DNA from 3 places in the Arthrobacter sp. MYb224 genome. Region 1 is predicted to be linked to each of the others. Evidence: riboswitches for the same ligand, from Rfam matches in the RefSeq annotation. Region 1 holds a riboswitch; each other region holds the start of a gene.
The links. Region 1 has a riboswitch for S-adenosylmethionine ahead of CQ017_RS11180 (bifunctional o-acetylhomoserine/o-acetylserine sulfhydrylase). Riboswitches for the same ligand answer to the same signal wherever they lie in the genome.
Positions count from the first base shown of each region.

Region 2: another riboswitch for S-adenosylmethionine. It lies ahead of CQ017_RS09700 (ABC transporter ATP-binding protein); the one in region 1 lies ahead of CQ017_RS11180 (bifunctional o-acetylhomoserine/o-acetylserine sulfhydrylase).
Region 3: another riboswitch for S-adenosylmethionine. It lies ahead of CQ017_RS14060 (hypothetical protein); the one in region 1 lies ahead of CQ017_RS11180 (bifunctional o-acetylhomoserine/o-acetylserine sulfhydrylase).

Region 1 is NZ_PCPU01000005.1:127,554-132,442, forward strand. Features, by position in the region: gene CQ017_RS11175 (homoserine O-acetyltransferase) at 1-12, opposite strand, end outside; gene CQ017_RS11180 (bifunctional o-acetylhomoserine/o-acetylserine sulfhydrylase) at 15-1,358, opposite strand; SAM riboswitch class IV at 1,450-1,567, opposite strand; gene CQ017_RS11185 (VOC family protein) at 1,741-2,385, shown strand; gene CQ017_RS11190 (GNAT family acetyltransferase) at 2,483-2,890, opposite strand; gene CQ017_RS11195 (CPBP family intramembrane glutamic endopeptidase) at 2,948-3,700, opposite strand; gene CQ017_RS11200 (DeoR/GlpR family DNA-binding transcription regulator) at 3,820-4,623, opposite strand; gene CQ017_RS11205 (copper homeostasis protein CutC) at 4,636-4,889, opposite strand, start outside.
Region 2 is NZ_PCPU01000004.1:253,078-257,966, reverse strand. Features, by position in the region: gene acs (acetate--CoA ligase) at 1-961, opposite strand, end outside; gene CQ017_RS09710 (ABC transporter permease) at 994-1,815, opposite strand; gene CQ017_RS09705 (aliphatic sulfonate ABC transporter substrate-binding protein) at 1,821-2,837, opposite strand; gene CQ017_RS09700 (ABC transporter ATP-binding protein) at 2,900-3,712, opposite strand; SAM riboswitch class I at 3,718-3,825, opposite strand; SAM riboswitch class I at 4,091-4,191, shown strand; gene CQ017_RS09695 (acyl-CoA dehydrogenase) at 4,208-4,889, shown strand, end outside.
Region 3 is NZ_PCPU01000007.1:120,745-125,633, reverse strand. Features, by position in the region: gene CQ017_RS14070 (LOG family protein) at 1-335, shown strand, start outside; gene CQ017_RS14065 (VIT1/CCC1 family protein) at 404-1,507, opposite strand; gene CQ017_RS14060 (hypothetical protein) at 1,571-1,837, opposite strand; SAM riboswitch class IV at 1,856-1,968, opposite strand; gene CQ017_RS17915 (hypothetical protein) at 2,123-2,506, opposite strand; gene CQ017_RS14045 (DinB family protein) at 2,862-3,449, opposite strand; gene CQ017_RS14040 (helix-turn-helix domain-containing protein) at 3,665-4,228, shown strand; gene CQ017_RS14035 (hypothetical protein) at 4,367-4,780, shown strand; gene CQ017_RS14030 (ROK family protein) at 4,815-4,889, shown strand, end outside.

The sequences.
Region 1 (4,889 bases):
TATGGATGCCATGCCTAGAGGGTTTCCTGCAATTCCTGGTTGGCAGGCTCTGCGATCGCAGCAAAACCAAGTTGCAAGTCAGCGAGTATGTCCTTGATGTTCTCCAGCCCCACGCTCAGCCGAACGAGCCCCGGGCGCACGCCGGCCGACAGGCGTTCCGCCTCGGTCAGCTGTGCATGGGTGGTCGAAGCGGGGTGAATCACCAGCGAGCGAACGTCGCCGATATTCGCCACATTCGAATGGAGTTCTAGGGCATCTACGAATGCCTTGCCCGCTTCGGCGCCGCCGGCAACGTCAAAGGCGATGACCGCCCCAACACCGTTTGGCGCATATTTCTGGCCACGCTCAAACCATGGCGAGGAAGGCAACCCGGCATAGGCGACCTGCTCGACTTGGTCATGGCCTTCAAGCCAGGCGGCGACTTCCTTGGCATTCTGCACGTGGCGTTCCACGCGGAGCGACAGGGTTTCCAGCCCTTGGGCAATCAAGAAGGCGTTGAAGGGTGCCACCGATGAGCCCAGGTCGCGCAGCAACTGCACGCGTGCCTTGAGGATGTAGGCGAGGTTTGCGCCGAGAATGCCGTTGACGCCCAGATCTCGGGCGAACACCAATCCGTTGTAGGACTCGTCCGGGGTGTTGAAATCAGGGAAGCGTTCCGGATCCTTGGCGAAGTCGAACTTCCCCGAATCCACGATGACGCCGGCAATGGCGGTGCCGTGCCCGCCGAGATACTTGGTAGCCGAGTGGATGACGATGTCCGCGCCCCACTCGATCGGACGGATCAGGTATGGGGTGGCCAAGGTGTTGTCCACCAGCAACGGAACACCGGCTTCGTGGGCAATCTCCGAGATTCCCTCGATGTCCAGGATGTCCTGACGCGGGTTGGAGACCACCTCGCCGAAGAACGCTTTGGTATTTGGCTGCACAGCCTCGCGCCACTGCGCCAGGTTATCCGGATCGGCCACGAAGGTGACCTGGATGCCGAGCTTGCGCAACGTGTGCTTGAACAGGTTCTGCGTTCCGCCATACAGGCTTGGGCTGGCAACGAGGTGGTCGCCGGCCTGGGCCAGGTTCAGGATGGCGAAGGTGGTGGCCGCCTGCCCGGAGGCGAGCAAAAGTGCGCCGACACCGCCTTCGAGGTCGGCAATGCGGTTTTCGACGGCTTCCTGGGTTGGATTTCCAATGCGAGTGTAGATCGGCTCCAGCTCCTGCAAGGCGAAGCGCGCGGCCGCGCTCTCTGCGCTGGGGAAGACGAACGAAGACGTCTGATAGATCGGCAAGGCACGCGCTCCGGTAACCGGGTCGGGCTGTTGTCCGGAGTGGATCTGACGCGTCTCAAATGACCAGTTGTTACTCATGGTTTCCTCCATATAGCTTGTTGACTATGGGGGTACACCACTAAAAAACACACCGACAGGAAGCTCCTCGTCGAGGTACTTTCCAGGGGGTAACCCGCGCTTGTCCTAGACACAGTTTGTGCCGAGGGCCAGGTCTTCACCCGGGGCACCCCACCGCGGAGGAGGGTTGCCGCCCAGTAAGCCGGGGCTTGTTACTGGGACTCATGACCTGACACAAGTCTGCCGGACAACCGAAGATCTTGGCAATATGAAGTGGCTCAAAGTGACGCAATCGGTCATATTGCACTTTTATAACGCAATTTATGCAGAGCGTTCGATCGCCAGTTCGCCAGTTAGGGTAGCCTAAGTCGAGACTTGAATCACATAGTGACATGATGGGCACATGATGAGGCTAGATCACGTTACGTACGCATGTGGCCCGGACGGGCTCATGCCAACCGCCGAAAGAATCTCCGAGGCTTTGGGCTTGGAATTCGTCAAGGGAGGCGTGCATCCGCGATTCGGAACTCGCAATGTAATTTTCCCGCTCAAGCATGACCAATACCTAGAAGTAGTTGAAGTTCTGAACCACCCCGCTAGCGACAAGGCACCGTTTGGGCAGGCGGTCCGTGCCCGTTCCGAGCTGGGCGGCGGATGGATGGGATGGTGTGTTTCAGTTGAGGATCTCTCAAGCGCAGAAGAGCGCCTGGGACGCAAATCGGTTCCGGGTAACCGCAAGTTCCCTGACGGCCGCGAACTCACCTGGCAGCAGATTGGCATCAAAGGTCTGATCGCGGACCCGCAGGTTCCATACTTGTTGCGCTGGGACGCCGGCACCGAAGACTTGCACCCTTCCCGTGCGCTGGATCCCGCTGGCCAGATCCAGAGCATTGCCATTGCCGGTTCACGCGACCGAGTCCTTGATTGGCTGGGGCAGCCAGAAAACGTGAATCTCGGTGCGGTGAGCATGGAGTATGAAGCACCCAACGGGACCCCGGGCATCTTGTCTGTAACTTTCGAAACCGATAACGGTACCGTGGTGCTGTAAGACAAGGTACGCACGAAGGTAGGTGGGGGCAATGGCGCCCCCACCTACTCTTCTTTAATGCCAGTTGTGCGCTCAAACTGGCAAGGCTCTGCTCTGCCTATAGCCGCTTGCCCAAAACCACAATGTCTTGGGTTTCGTAGCCTTGCTGCTCGTAGAATCGAATGACCTGCGAGTTCTCGGAGCGAACCATCAGCTGCACCTTGGGCACCGAACGTCGGCGCAACCAATCGGTGGCCGCGCCAACGATCTGTTGGCCCAGTCCTTGGCCCTGGCTCTCGGGACGGACCGCAACGTAGTACAGCCACCCGCGGTGACCATCAAAACCAACCATCGCGGAGGCAAGCAGCGCTCCGTCGCGGTGCCCCACAAGAATTGTGGATGACTCGTTGCGTAGCGCTTGTTCCGCATCGGCCCGCGGATCATTCCAAGGCCGGGTGAGTTCCACCCGTTGCCAGAGTGCGACCACCTCGGCAAGGCCATTCATCTGAAGCTCGCTAATCTGCATTTTCGCTCCCCTGCTAAAAGCACTTAGAAATTGGGCCATCATGAATCTGGAAAGTGCTCAGGCACCAATGCCGATGGCCGGGCCGATGAGCAAGAAGCCTACAAAACCAACGGCATCCAGCAGGAAATGCGCGATGACCAGGGGCATGACGCGACCGTATTTATGATAGAGCCAGCCAAAGACCACACCCATGGCGAAGTTGCCGATCATCGGTCCGGCCCCTTGGTACAGATGATAGCTTCCGCGCAGCAGGGCCGAACCGAGAATCAGCACCCAGGGTCCAAGATTGAGTCTCTTGCCGTAGCCGAAGAGGAAAGCCAACATCACGACTTCCTCCAGTACTGCATGGCGTACCGCTGAAAGGACCAGCACCGGCACACTCCACCAGTAGTCTGCGAGATTTGCCGTGGCCAGCGCTGTGGTGATGCCGAATGCCCGACCCGCTGCATATACGCCTAGCGTGCCGATTCCCATGACGAGAAACAAGCACACCCCGAGCAGCGCATCCTTGCCAGGACGACGGAAATCGAAGCCTACGTCCCGGATGCTTCGTCCGAGCGTTCGATGCATGAAATAGAGCGCGAGGGCCACCGGGAGCAGGGCGAAAAGGATATCCAGGAGCTGGTACGCCAGGTCAAAGTATTCTCGCGTGTTCAGCGGATTGTTCATGGATGTGGTCTGCTCGCGCAATGGCGCACGAGTCGCCTTGTCGGCAAAGCTGATAAGCGAATACACGGCGCTCTGTCCGAGTGAGAGCCCTAGAACGAGGAAAATCTCAATCTTCAGGATGCGAGTGCCGCTCGTCGTCAATGTCTTTTCACCAGTCACATATCGATCATAGACTTCGACTGCTGTGCTGCGGCTGAGCAAGGAGTCCGAGCGGATCATGCTGCAGCGCCTGACCATGCTGCAGCGTTGGCCCGATGCACTTACTGTGCCGCAGATATTCCCGTTTTGGTGATGACCGGGATTCCTGCCATGGCAAGGGCCTCCCGTTGCTCGTCCGTGATCTGATCGTCGGTGATCAGGCCGGTGAGGTTTTCGCGATCTAAGATCACGAAGGAATGCCCTCCGATCTTCGAAGCATCTGCCACCAGGTAGCTCCTACGAGACTGGTTGATCATCAATTCGTTGACTGCTGCTTCCATCTCATCGCTGACCATCGCTCCGATGCTCGGTTCCAGCGCATTGATGCCTACAAAAGCCATATCGAGCGTGATTTTGCCAAGCGAATTTTGTGCTAGCGGGCCGACAAGCTCGTAGGAGCGCTCGTTGAGCACCCCACCGGTGACCATAACGCGAATGTGCGGGCGCACGGCGAGCAAAGAGGCGATATTGACTGCGTTGGTAACTACGGTGAGGGTGATACGACCGGGCTCCCCCACTAGATCCTGGCGCATGCCCAGTTCAATGGCTATTGCTTTAGTGGTAGTGCCCCCAGAAAGTCCGACCACGGTATCGGCTTCAACCATGCCAGCGGCGAGCCTTGCGATCTGAAGTTTGCGTTCGTCATGGTCTTCACGCTGATACCGCGAGGGAAGGTCGTAGGCGACCGTGTTTGAGACTGCCCCACCGTGGGTTCGGGTGAGAAGCGAGGCATTGGACAGCGAGTCCAGGTCCCGTCGTGCAGTCGCAGGCGAGATTTCCAGCTGCTGAACAATCTGCTCGACATCAATCTGGCCATTGCTAGCCAGGAGGTCGAGGATATGGTTCAGGCGTTCCTCGCGTTTCATGGATCCAGCTCTCTAATAGTGCAAATCATCAAGTAAATTGCGTAGTTCTCTAACCTGTTGTTCATCAACGGCCAGGCTCTGCGCATAAGGTGTTTTGGCGGAGAAATGAACCGCCGCTATGCCTGTGGCATAAGCCGCACGCACGTCCCGTGGCTTCATGCCACCACCGGACATGATTTCAATTCTTCCTTCGGCACGCTGCACCATGCGTTTGATCATGGGTAGCCCTTCACCAACCGTACTTCGTCCTCCGCTAGTCAACACTC
Region 2 (4,889 bases), on a different contig from region 1:
CGTAGATCACCTGGGTGACGCCGTTGGCCAGCGGGCCGTAGATCTCGTAGGTGTGCGCGGTGACCCAAGCCAGGTCCGCGGTGCACCAGTGCACGTCGCTCGCGCGTTGGGATTCGTCGGGGTTGCCGAACAGGAGATTGTGGCTGTACGCGGCCTGGGTCAGGTACCCGCCGGTGGTGTGCACCAGCCCCTTGGGCTGCCCGGTGGTTCCGGAGGTGTACATGATGAACAGCGGGGTCTCTGAATCGAAAGCCTGCGCTGCGTGCTCGGTGGACTGAGTTTCCACCGCCTCGTGCCACCACACATCGCGTCCGGCGGTCCACGGGATCTCATCCCCGGTCCGGCGGATCACCAGAACCTTTTCGATGCTGTTTTCCCCGGATACCGCAAGATCTGCGTTGGCCTTGACCGGAACCGAGGTGCCGCGGCGGAACTGGCCGTCGGTGGTGACCAGCAGCTTGGCCTTGGTGTCCTCCACCCGGAACTTCAACGCCTCCGCGGAAAAGCCGCCGAAGACCAGCGAATGGATCGCCCCGATGCGTGCGCAGGCCAGGGTGATGACGATGGTTTCGACAAGCACCGGCAGATAGATGACCACGCGGTCCCCCTTGGCCACGCCGAGCTCCTGCAGGGCGTTCGCCGCCTGGCTGACGCGCTCCTGGAGGTTCCGGTAGGTCACCGCGATGCGGTCACCGGGCTCGCCCTCGAAGTAGAGGGCGACCTTCTCGCCGTTGCCGGCGGCCACATGGCGGTCGGCGCAGTTCACCGCGGCGTTGAGCTTGCCCCCGAGGTACCAGGAGATCTGCGGGCCGCGCTTGGCTTGTGCGTCTGCCGGGATGATCTGGCTGGTGGTGTGCCATGGGGTGTCCCAGTCAAGCAGGTTCGCCGCCTCGTCCCAGAACTCCTGGCGTGCCTCGGCGTTGGAGGGCTGATTTGTACTGGCCAATTCGATGGTGGTCATTGCGGTCCTTGAACGTGATTCGAGTTGTTGGCTTAGGTCCAGCGGTTGATCGCCCAGCGTTCTGCTACCGAGAGCAGGGCATCGGTGATCTTTCCGAAGACGGCGAGCAGGATAATTGTCAGGATCAACCGGTCGATGCGACCGTTGTTCTGCGAGTCGGTGAGCAGATAGCCCAGCCCCATGGAGGCGCCGAGCAGTTCGGCGGCGACCAGGAACAGCCAGGCCTGGGCCAAGGCGAGGCGAAGCCCGGAGAAGACCGAGGGAACCACCGCGGGAAGCTGCACGGTGCGCAGCAGCTTCAGGCCGTTCAGTCCGAACGCGCGCGCGGCTTCGATGAGCTGGCGGTCCACGTGGCGCAGGGCCAAGGCAACGGTGGTGAACACCGGGAAGAATGCGCCGATGATGACCAGCGTGACCTTGGAGTCCTCGCCCATCTTCATCCACAGGATGAGCAGCGGAACCCAGGCCAGCGAAGGCACGGCGCGCAGCGCCCCGATGCTCAGGCCGAGCAGTGCGTCGGCGAGCCGGGACAGTCCGACCAGCGCGCCGAACAGCAGGCCGAGCAGCGAGCCGAAGAAGAATCCGAGCAGTACACGCTGGGTCGAAATGCCCACATGTTTGCCCAGCTCGCCGCCTTCGAGCAGTTCGCCGGCCGCGGCCACCACGGCCGCCGGAGTCGGCAAGGACCACGGCGCGACGATGCCGGTGGTCGTCACCACCTGCCAGGTGAGCAAGACGATGAGCGGCAGGATCAGCGCGAGCAGCCAGTGCGGTAGCTTCAGAAGCCTGGCGCCAAGGCTTTCGCGTGCCTGCACCGGCGTGCTGGCTTGCTGGGTTTGGTTCGCTGAAGACATGTTGCTTATTCCCCGGCGATCTTCGTCGCGTCGGCCTGGGCAGCGAACTGCTCATCCACCAGGGATTCCAGCGCTTGATCGACTGCGTCCTGGGTGGAGACGTCCTTGTTGGCCACGAAGGTAGGTCCGATATTGCGCAGCACCGAAATGAAATCCTCACCCGGCACGGTGTCCACGTCGAGGTTCGAGCGTTCCTCGATCACCTGGGTGGCGACCGGGGCCTCCAGACCTGCAACCTCGGCCAGAATGCTCGCCGTTTCACCAGGATTGGCGGCGGCCCATCCGCGAGCCTTCTCGTAGGAGTCCACCACCAGCTGGGCGAGTTCGGGGCTCTCCTCGATGAAATCTTCGCGGGCATTCAACGCGCCATAGGTGTTGAAGTCCAAGTTACGGTAGAGCAGCTTCGCGCCGTCCTGTTCGGCATCGGCCATGATCGGATCCAGGCCGCTCCAGGCATCGACCGAACCGTTGACCAGCGCGGTGCGCCCATCGGCGTGCTGCACGTTCTGCAAGGTGATGTCCGAATCGCTCAGACCGGCTTCGGCCAAGGATTGCAGCAAGAAGAAGTAGGGGTCGGTGCCCTTGGTGGCCGCGACCTGTTTGCCCTCAAGGTCCTTGACCGACTTGATATCCGAGTCCTCGTTCACCACTAGGGCGGACCATTCGGGCTGCGAATACAGCGAGATGGTCTTGATAGGTGAGCCGTTGGAGCGGGCCAGCAGTGCTGCCGAACCGGCGGTGGATCCCACATCCACGGCATCGGCGCGCAGCGCCTCGTTGGCCTTGTTCGAGCCGGCCGACTGGATCCATTCGACGCTGACCCCTTGTTCCTTAGCGGCGGCGTCCAGCCACCCCTTTTCTTTCAGGACCAGGCTCAGCGGATTGTAGGTGGCGAAGTCGATGGACAGCGTCTGGCCGTCGGCTGCGGCGTTCTCGCCCGCGCATCCGGTCAGCACCAGGGCCGAAATGCCAAGCGTTGCTACGGATAGTGCGGCGCGACGGGAAAAACGATTCGAGAGCATGGAAAATCCTTGATTTGTGCGAATGGAAGGCCCGCGGGACCAAATGAGTGCGGTAGAAAGTGCTAGTGGTTCGTCGGATCAACGCCGAGCAGGCTCAGCAGCGCTGTGCGGTGGGCGACGAATTCGCTGCTCGTATGGCTGCGCGGGTGCGCCGCGGACAGGACTCGATCCTCGATCACGGTCGCCGAGGCCTGGCCCTCGGGTCGGCCCAGCACGACGATGCGGTCGGCGAGAGTCAGCGCCTCATCGACGTCGTGGGTCACCAGCAGCACGGTAGTCGGGAAAGACTTATGGATGGCCAGCAGCAGATCCTGCATTTTCATTCGGGTCAGCGCATCGAGCGCACCAAAGGGTTCGTCGAGAAGCAGGACGCCCGGGCGCCGGGCCAACGCGCGAGCAAGCGAAACCCGCTGAGCCATGCCCCCGGAAATTTCACGTGGGCGCAGATCTGCTGCGTGGCTCAAGCCGGTCAGCTCCAGCAGCTCGGCGATCAGCTGGCGCCCGGATTGCTTGTCGGTTCCCGGCGCAAGGCCGATGGACACGTTGTCTCGGACCGAGCGCCAAGGCAATAGCCGTGGTTCCTGGAATGCAACGGCGCACCGCTCATCTATCCCCGTCACGGCGCGGCTTCCGATGACCACCGACCCGGTGGAGGGGCGGTCCAGGCCGGAGGCCGCCCGCAAGAGAGTGGATTTGCCGCAACCGCTTGCGCCGAGAATTGCAACAATCTGGCCCGCTCCGAGGCGCAGATTCACGTCGCGAAGCACCGTGTTGCTTTCCTTCTTGGCGGTGAAAGTACGCGATAGCTCGAGGAACTCCACGTCGAGCGCCGTTGCGCTTTGGACGGTCTCGGGCAAGGCAAAGGCTGTAGTCATTTTCATCTCCATCGTTCCTGGCGGTAGCACCGGACACCGTTTGGTTTATTAACCGTGTGTGGTGGTTGCTGCGGCGTCACAGAGCCAGATCTCTTAGCCGCTCGGGATGGTTACACGACTATTACAGGCCTTCGAACGATTTCAATGCAAATCTTTCGTAACATGATAAATATTCGATAGATGCGTCACATCATCGTGATGTTTCGATTTTTATTTCACTGATCGCGCATTTGGCCGAAAAATCGCTAAACGCTAGGCGTTGTGTTCGGCCGCGTTAGGCAAGTGCTGTCCTTGATGCATTTCAATCTCCATCCGTGCACGACGAAATGTGACTAACCGGGTTGAGGACGAAGTAGACCTCAGGCTACAAATGATTACGAACCATCCAGAGCGACCGAGAGATCTGGCTCGTCGACGTCGCAGCAACCACCCACCTAAATATTGGCGCGGGACGGTGCTACAGCCAGGACCGATGGAAAGAATTGAGGACTTTCGATGTCATTTGGCGATCCCGCTGGCGACTTTAATGCGCTCAGCGACCCGTCTATTGCGGGTAGCGCGGTGGAGCTTGACGACCTTCCACAGGAACTTCCTACCCGGCAGCTGCTGAAAATCACCCCGGGCCCCGGCGCTGACGAGCAGTATGAACGGCTTGCCGGCATTTTCCGTCCGGTGTTCGCACAGATCGCCGCCGGTGCAAGGGAACGCGACCGGCAGCGGATCCTGCCTTTCGAACAGGTTGGCTTGCTGAACCGTGAGCGCTTCGGTGCGCTGCGCCTGCCGGTTGCCGACGGCGGCCATGGGGCGCGCTTGAGCGATGTCTTCCGGTTGCTCATCGAATTAGCCGAGGCCGACTCGCATGTGGCTCAGCTATGGCGCGCGCATATTGCCTTCGTGGAAAATGCGGTGCGGCTGGAAGATGCGCAGCTCCGTAGCAAATGGGTTGCCCGAATCAGCTCCGGGCAGATCGTGGGCAACGCCTACACCGAGGAAGGCGGCAACGCCCTCGGGTTGCTCAACACCAAGGTCACCGAGGAGGGGTCGCGCTGGCTGGTCAATGGGCGGAAGTTCTATTGCACCGGCACCATCTTCGCCGACTGGACCACCGTAGCGGTGGCGCACCCGCAACTCCCAGGGCGCCAGATCGCGGTAGTTTCCACCCAGCACAGCGGCGTGA
Region 3 (4,889 bases), on a different contig from region 1:
CGCATATAGCAAAGTTTTTCACGAACTCGATTCGCGAAGCCATCCTGCTCGAACAGGCAAATGGCGGAATCATTGTGCTTCCCGGTGCAGCCGGGACAGTCCAGGAAATATTCCAAGACGCCTGCGAAAACTACTACGCGACTGGCGCTCGCGTAGCTCCCATTGTGTTGGTGGGCCGCGAGCATTGGACCCGGAAGCTTCCAGTCTGGCCCTTGCTGCAGGCGCTTGCCGCCGGGAGGGCCATGGAAAGCAGGATAGCTTTGGTGGACTCGGTGCAAGAAGCTGTCGAATTCATTGAAACAATGACTCCATTGCGGCGCCGCACGCGGTTCTAATAACGAGACCGGCCGTTGCCCCACGACGCATCATGTTGGGGCAACGGCCAGTAGTCTGCTTCTTGGAGCTAAGCCACGGTGGTGCCGAAGAGCAAACCCAAGCAGTAGGTTACAGCGGCCGCACCCAAGCCAATGGCCAGCTGACGGATGCCGCGTTTGAGCGGGGACGCGCCGGATAGCAGGCCAACGACGCCGCCGGTGAGCAGCAACGCGATGCTGACCAAAGCGACTGCCACGCTCACCGCAGCTAGCCCGGTGAGCCCGAAGATGTAAGGCAGGATCGGAATAACTGCGCCGGAAGCGAAGAACATGAACGAAGAAATGGCGGCTCCCGGTGCCGAACCTAGCTCCTCATGTTCGCGTTCCAGCTCCGCGCTGCGAACTTCTGGATGGAGCGAGAAGGAGGGGTTGCAATCGCAGGTAAACAGCCCCATGCGTTCTGCCGCGCGGTGTTCGGCATCCTCATTGTTCATGCCACGTGCCTTGTAGATCAAGACCAATTCGTTGGCATCTAGATCGAGGTCGCGGGCGGCAGAAAGCGTGACCTGGGTAGGGCGCGACGCGGTGAGAAGCTCACGTTGGGAACGGACTGACACGAATTCCCCGGCAGCCATGGACAGCGCGCCAGCCAGCAGGCCGGCAATTCCGGAGAAGAGCACGAGGGACGAGGCCACACCGGTGGCCCCGATGCCCATGACCAGGGCTAGATTTGAGACCAGACCGTCATTCGCCCCGAATACTGCGGCTCGGAAGTTGCCGGACAACCGGGACCGGCCGACCGTAGCCAAAGCACGAATGACTTCCTCATGCACCTGCTCGTCCGCCGCCATTTGCGGAGCGGCGTCCTGATCGGTGGCGTAGGGAGAGTTGCCTTCGGCGCGTTGGGCCAGCGCCAAGACAAACACCGAACCGAAATGACGGGCCATGAAACGCAACATTGTGCGCCGCATGGACGGGCGGACCGGGCGTACATGTTCGCCGAGCTTGGTTCGCCAGTAATTTTCGTGGCGTTCTTCCGCTTCGGCTAGCCCACGGAGAATTTGGCGTTCTTGTCCGGTGCGCTTTTCGGCCAGTTCACGGTAGATCGCGCCTTCGGCGACCTCATCGGCCATGTACTGGCGCCAGCGGCGGATCTGCGCCTTGGTTGGTTCGGGAGTTGAGGTTTGGGCCATCACGGGGATGCGTCTCCTGCGGCAGATTGGATCATGTTCACGGGCAGATGATCCGGATTAGGTTCAACCCCCTAGTTTAGTGAGCGATTCAAGCACTGGGAATTTGGCAAGACTAAATACGTGGGCGGTGCCAGCGTTTTGCCCCCGAACTGCCACGAATACCGAAAGTTCCTCGCGCTGACTATCGAAGCTCGGCGGACCCACGGTTCTGGCTAGCAAACGGGTGAGCAGGTGCGGGTCCGTGACGTAATAGCTGACCCAGACCCCGCGAAGCGGAAACTGCACCTGGCCGGTTTGCAGGTCGATAATGGGAAGGACGTTTAAAGCCATAACTATCGTGGACCCTTAAAAGAGCTCTTGCCCGTAGCCGATTGGCGTACGGACCGCTTCTTCATCCGAACCACCCATGAACCTGGGGTTGGTGTGCGGCCAGTCGGAGCTTGGCGCCGCATCTCGTGAAGCAACACCACGATGTTACACCGGTGCGCCATCCGGCCGCGTAGTGAAACGTCATACGCAGCTCTCGCGGGTCTCATGGTGCACGGCCCCGTGCCGATTAGGATTCTGCGCTCGCCGAAGGTGCAGATTGCTGGCCGGGGCCCTGCCCATCCGGCATTACCGGTGATTCTCCTGCCGGCCCGCCGTCGTTGCCGGGGCCACCGCCAGGCATGCCCCGTCGCGGGGTTCGGTCCAGGGGTTGACCTCGACTTCGAACTTTACGGCGTAACCGGAGGTGATTTCGCCGCAGGTGGCGCCCTTCAGATTAGTTGCCGACCGCTCGTGACCGGTCGCTGCATGCACCGCATTACGGGCCTCTTGGGGCAGGGCTGCCTTTGAGTTGGCGATAGCGTTGGCCGAATCGGTGAACGAGTTCTGGGGCCGGGCAATCTTCGAGGTGGATATGCGGCCAGCGTCCGGCGTAATACGCGGGGAAGATGCTGGTGAAGCGCACGATGCCGTTCGCGTCTGTGAGCTGTACGCTGCGCAGGTAATTCTCATTCTGCAATCCTGAGAAGGACAACGAGTTTTCCCCGGCAAGGTTGCATTGCCTGAGATCCCGGAGTCTGCCGGAGCGCATGCTGCGAGGGTGAAAGTCACGGCCAAGTCCCAAGCCTGCCAGCTCCTTACAGCGATCAACCAGAGTTCCATCGTCGCAGGCGAGGCCTTGGCCTTCGAGATCTTCAGGCGTGCGAGGAAGGGAAGGGGATCCGAATCATTTGCGTGGTGAGGATTTCAAAGCTGGTGCTCTAGCCGCTGGGCTCGGATGAGGCCATCCGAGCTGGTGCGAGCTTATGCGAGCACTTTGAGGCGGTGCCCGGCTAGGGGTTTGAGCGAGCTTTAACCAAGACCGGTGTTAGGACTGCTCGGCGATTCGCTGCAGGGTGGAGCGCTGTTGCTTCCATTGCTCAGGGCTAAAGCCGGGGATATTTCTCGCCTGTTCACGCAGTCCTACCTGTCCGTCGAGAAGCTCTCGGACGATATCAAGATGCCCAGCATGCCGGGAGGTTTCCGCGATCATATGAACAATGAGATGCTCCACGGTGGTATGCCGATGCACTGACCACCAGGGGACCTCAGCCGGGGACTCTAAGTTCAATTCATCGAGCGTCTGCTCGGCGAATGCGATGGACTTTCGATACAACGCGAGAACATCTTCTACGGAGAAGCTGGCGGGAGGCAGGAAGTCGATCTGCGGATCATCGCTTTGCAGTAGTTGAAGCACATGCCGATCGTTGGGCACACGACCTAGGCACTCGCCGAAATAACCGTATTCGGTGATTGCTAGATGGTAGATGACACCAAGCATGTGTGTTCCGGTATCCGTCATGGGACGGCGGGCCAACTCTTCGGAGAGTCCCTGACACTTCCAGAGCACGGTGTTTCGGGCCTCGTTCAAATAGTTCCGAAGTCTCTTGGAGGACGGATTGCTATCGGTATCCATGTGCCGAGTCTAGTTTCATGGCGATTGAATAAACAGCGACGGCGCATTGAGGGCTTGTTTGCTGACTTCAGGACTGAAGCGTGAGTTCGGCGAAGTTCTCGTTGCCTATTGGTAAACTGACGCAGTGTAGGAACCTGAACCGGATTGGTTTAGCGGAATTGTAGGCCGGGTACTGCCAAGCTAGGGCTGCGCCGGTGTCAAAATGGTGGGAGAGCATGAAAACACTGCCCGTAGAGCCCACCGGCTCGTCGATTAATATCGGCGCCCGTTTGCGTGGGGTACGCCAAACCCGACGAATGACCATCGACCAGGTGGCCGAAATGTCCGGACTGACCAAGGGGTTCTTGTCTCGCGTGGAGCGAGACTTGACTAGCCCTTCGGTGTCGACGTTGCTCAGGCTCTGCGAAGTGTTGGGCTTAGAGGTTGGACAGCTCTTCTCAGTACCTGAAACCAAATTGGTCAGGCTGGAGCACGCGCCGCGAATCGCCTTGGGTGGTCAAGGGATCACCGAACAACTGGTCACTCCCCGCGCCGAGACCAGGGTGCAGATGATTAGGGCAGAGGTCGCGCCTCAGGGCTCGGGGGAAGCCGAGCTGTATTCGGTGGATTGCAAGGTGGAAGTTCTGCACGTGATTTCCGGAGAATTTACCTTGGTTCTGCCCGAGGACCGCATTGAACTGCAAGCGGGCGATACGGTAACCTTCCCGGGCCGTGAGCCGCACAGTTGGGAAAATACTTCGGACCGGACCGCCGTAGTGACCTGGACGCTGTTGCTCTGACCAAAACCGCAATGCGCTTTTGAAGGGTTTGCGCGTTTTCCGTCCGTGCCGGGTTTCGGCCGGGCAAAGCCCAAAGCGTATCCTTGACATAGCGTCAACAACTTTTCTCGACGCCGATAAATAACCGAAGGGAGCTCCGTGACGGAAAGCGAGCCACGGGCTGAACTGGTCGAACTGCGCTCCGCGAGCTGGTGGATGTCTGCAATTCTCGGTGTCTTAATTGGTGTGACCATGACATTGATCCGCACTCAACGTTATTTCTTCATCGCTGGGGCGGCGATTCTGGCGGGGGTCATTCTGGTCATCGGCTTACGCACTATTCACCGTCGTTCTCAATACCCGCAGATGGCACAGGCGAAAACCTCTTGGGTATATGCCGTGTGGACGCTGGTGCTACTTGTGCTTGCCGGGCCCGTCCAGCTGGTATATGTGGCGGATGAACTCGACGAGATTGCGATTAAGTCCTTCGTGCTTTCGGCAGGTTTCTGTTTTGGGTTCCATGAGGTGGACCGGGCATTGGTAGCGAGCAGCAAGAAGTCCTTCGAAGGCTAGCTGCTGAACTACATTCGCGCATTGGGAGGGTGAAATGTCTACCGAAAACCTTGCGGTCGGCATAGACATCGGCGGGACGAAGATCGCCGGGGGCGTGGTCGATGGCCAC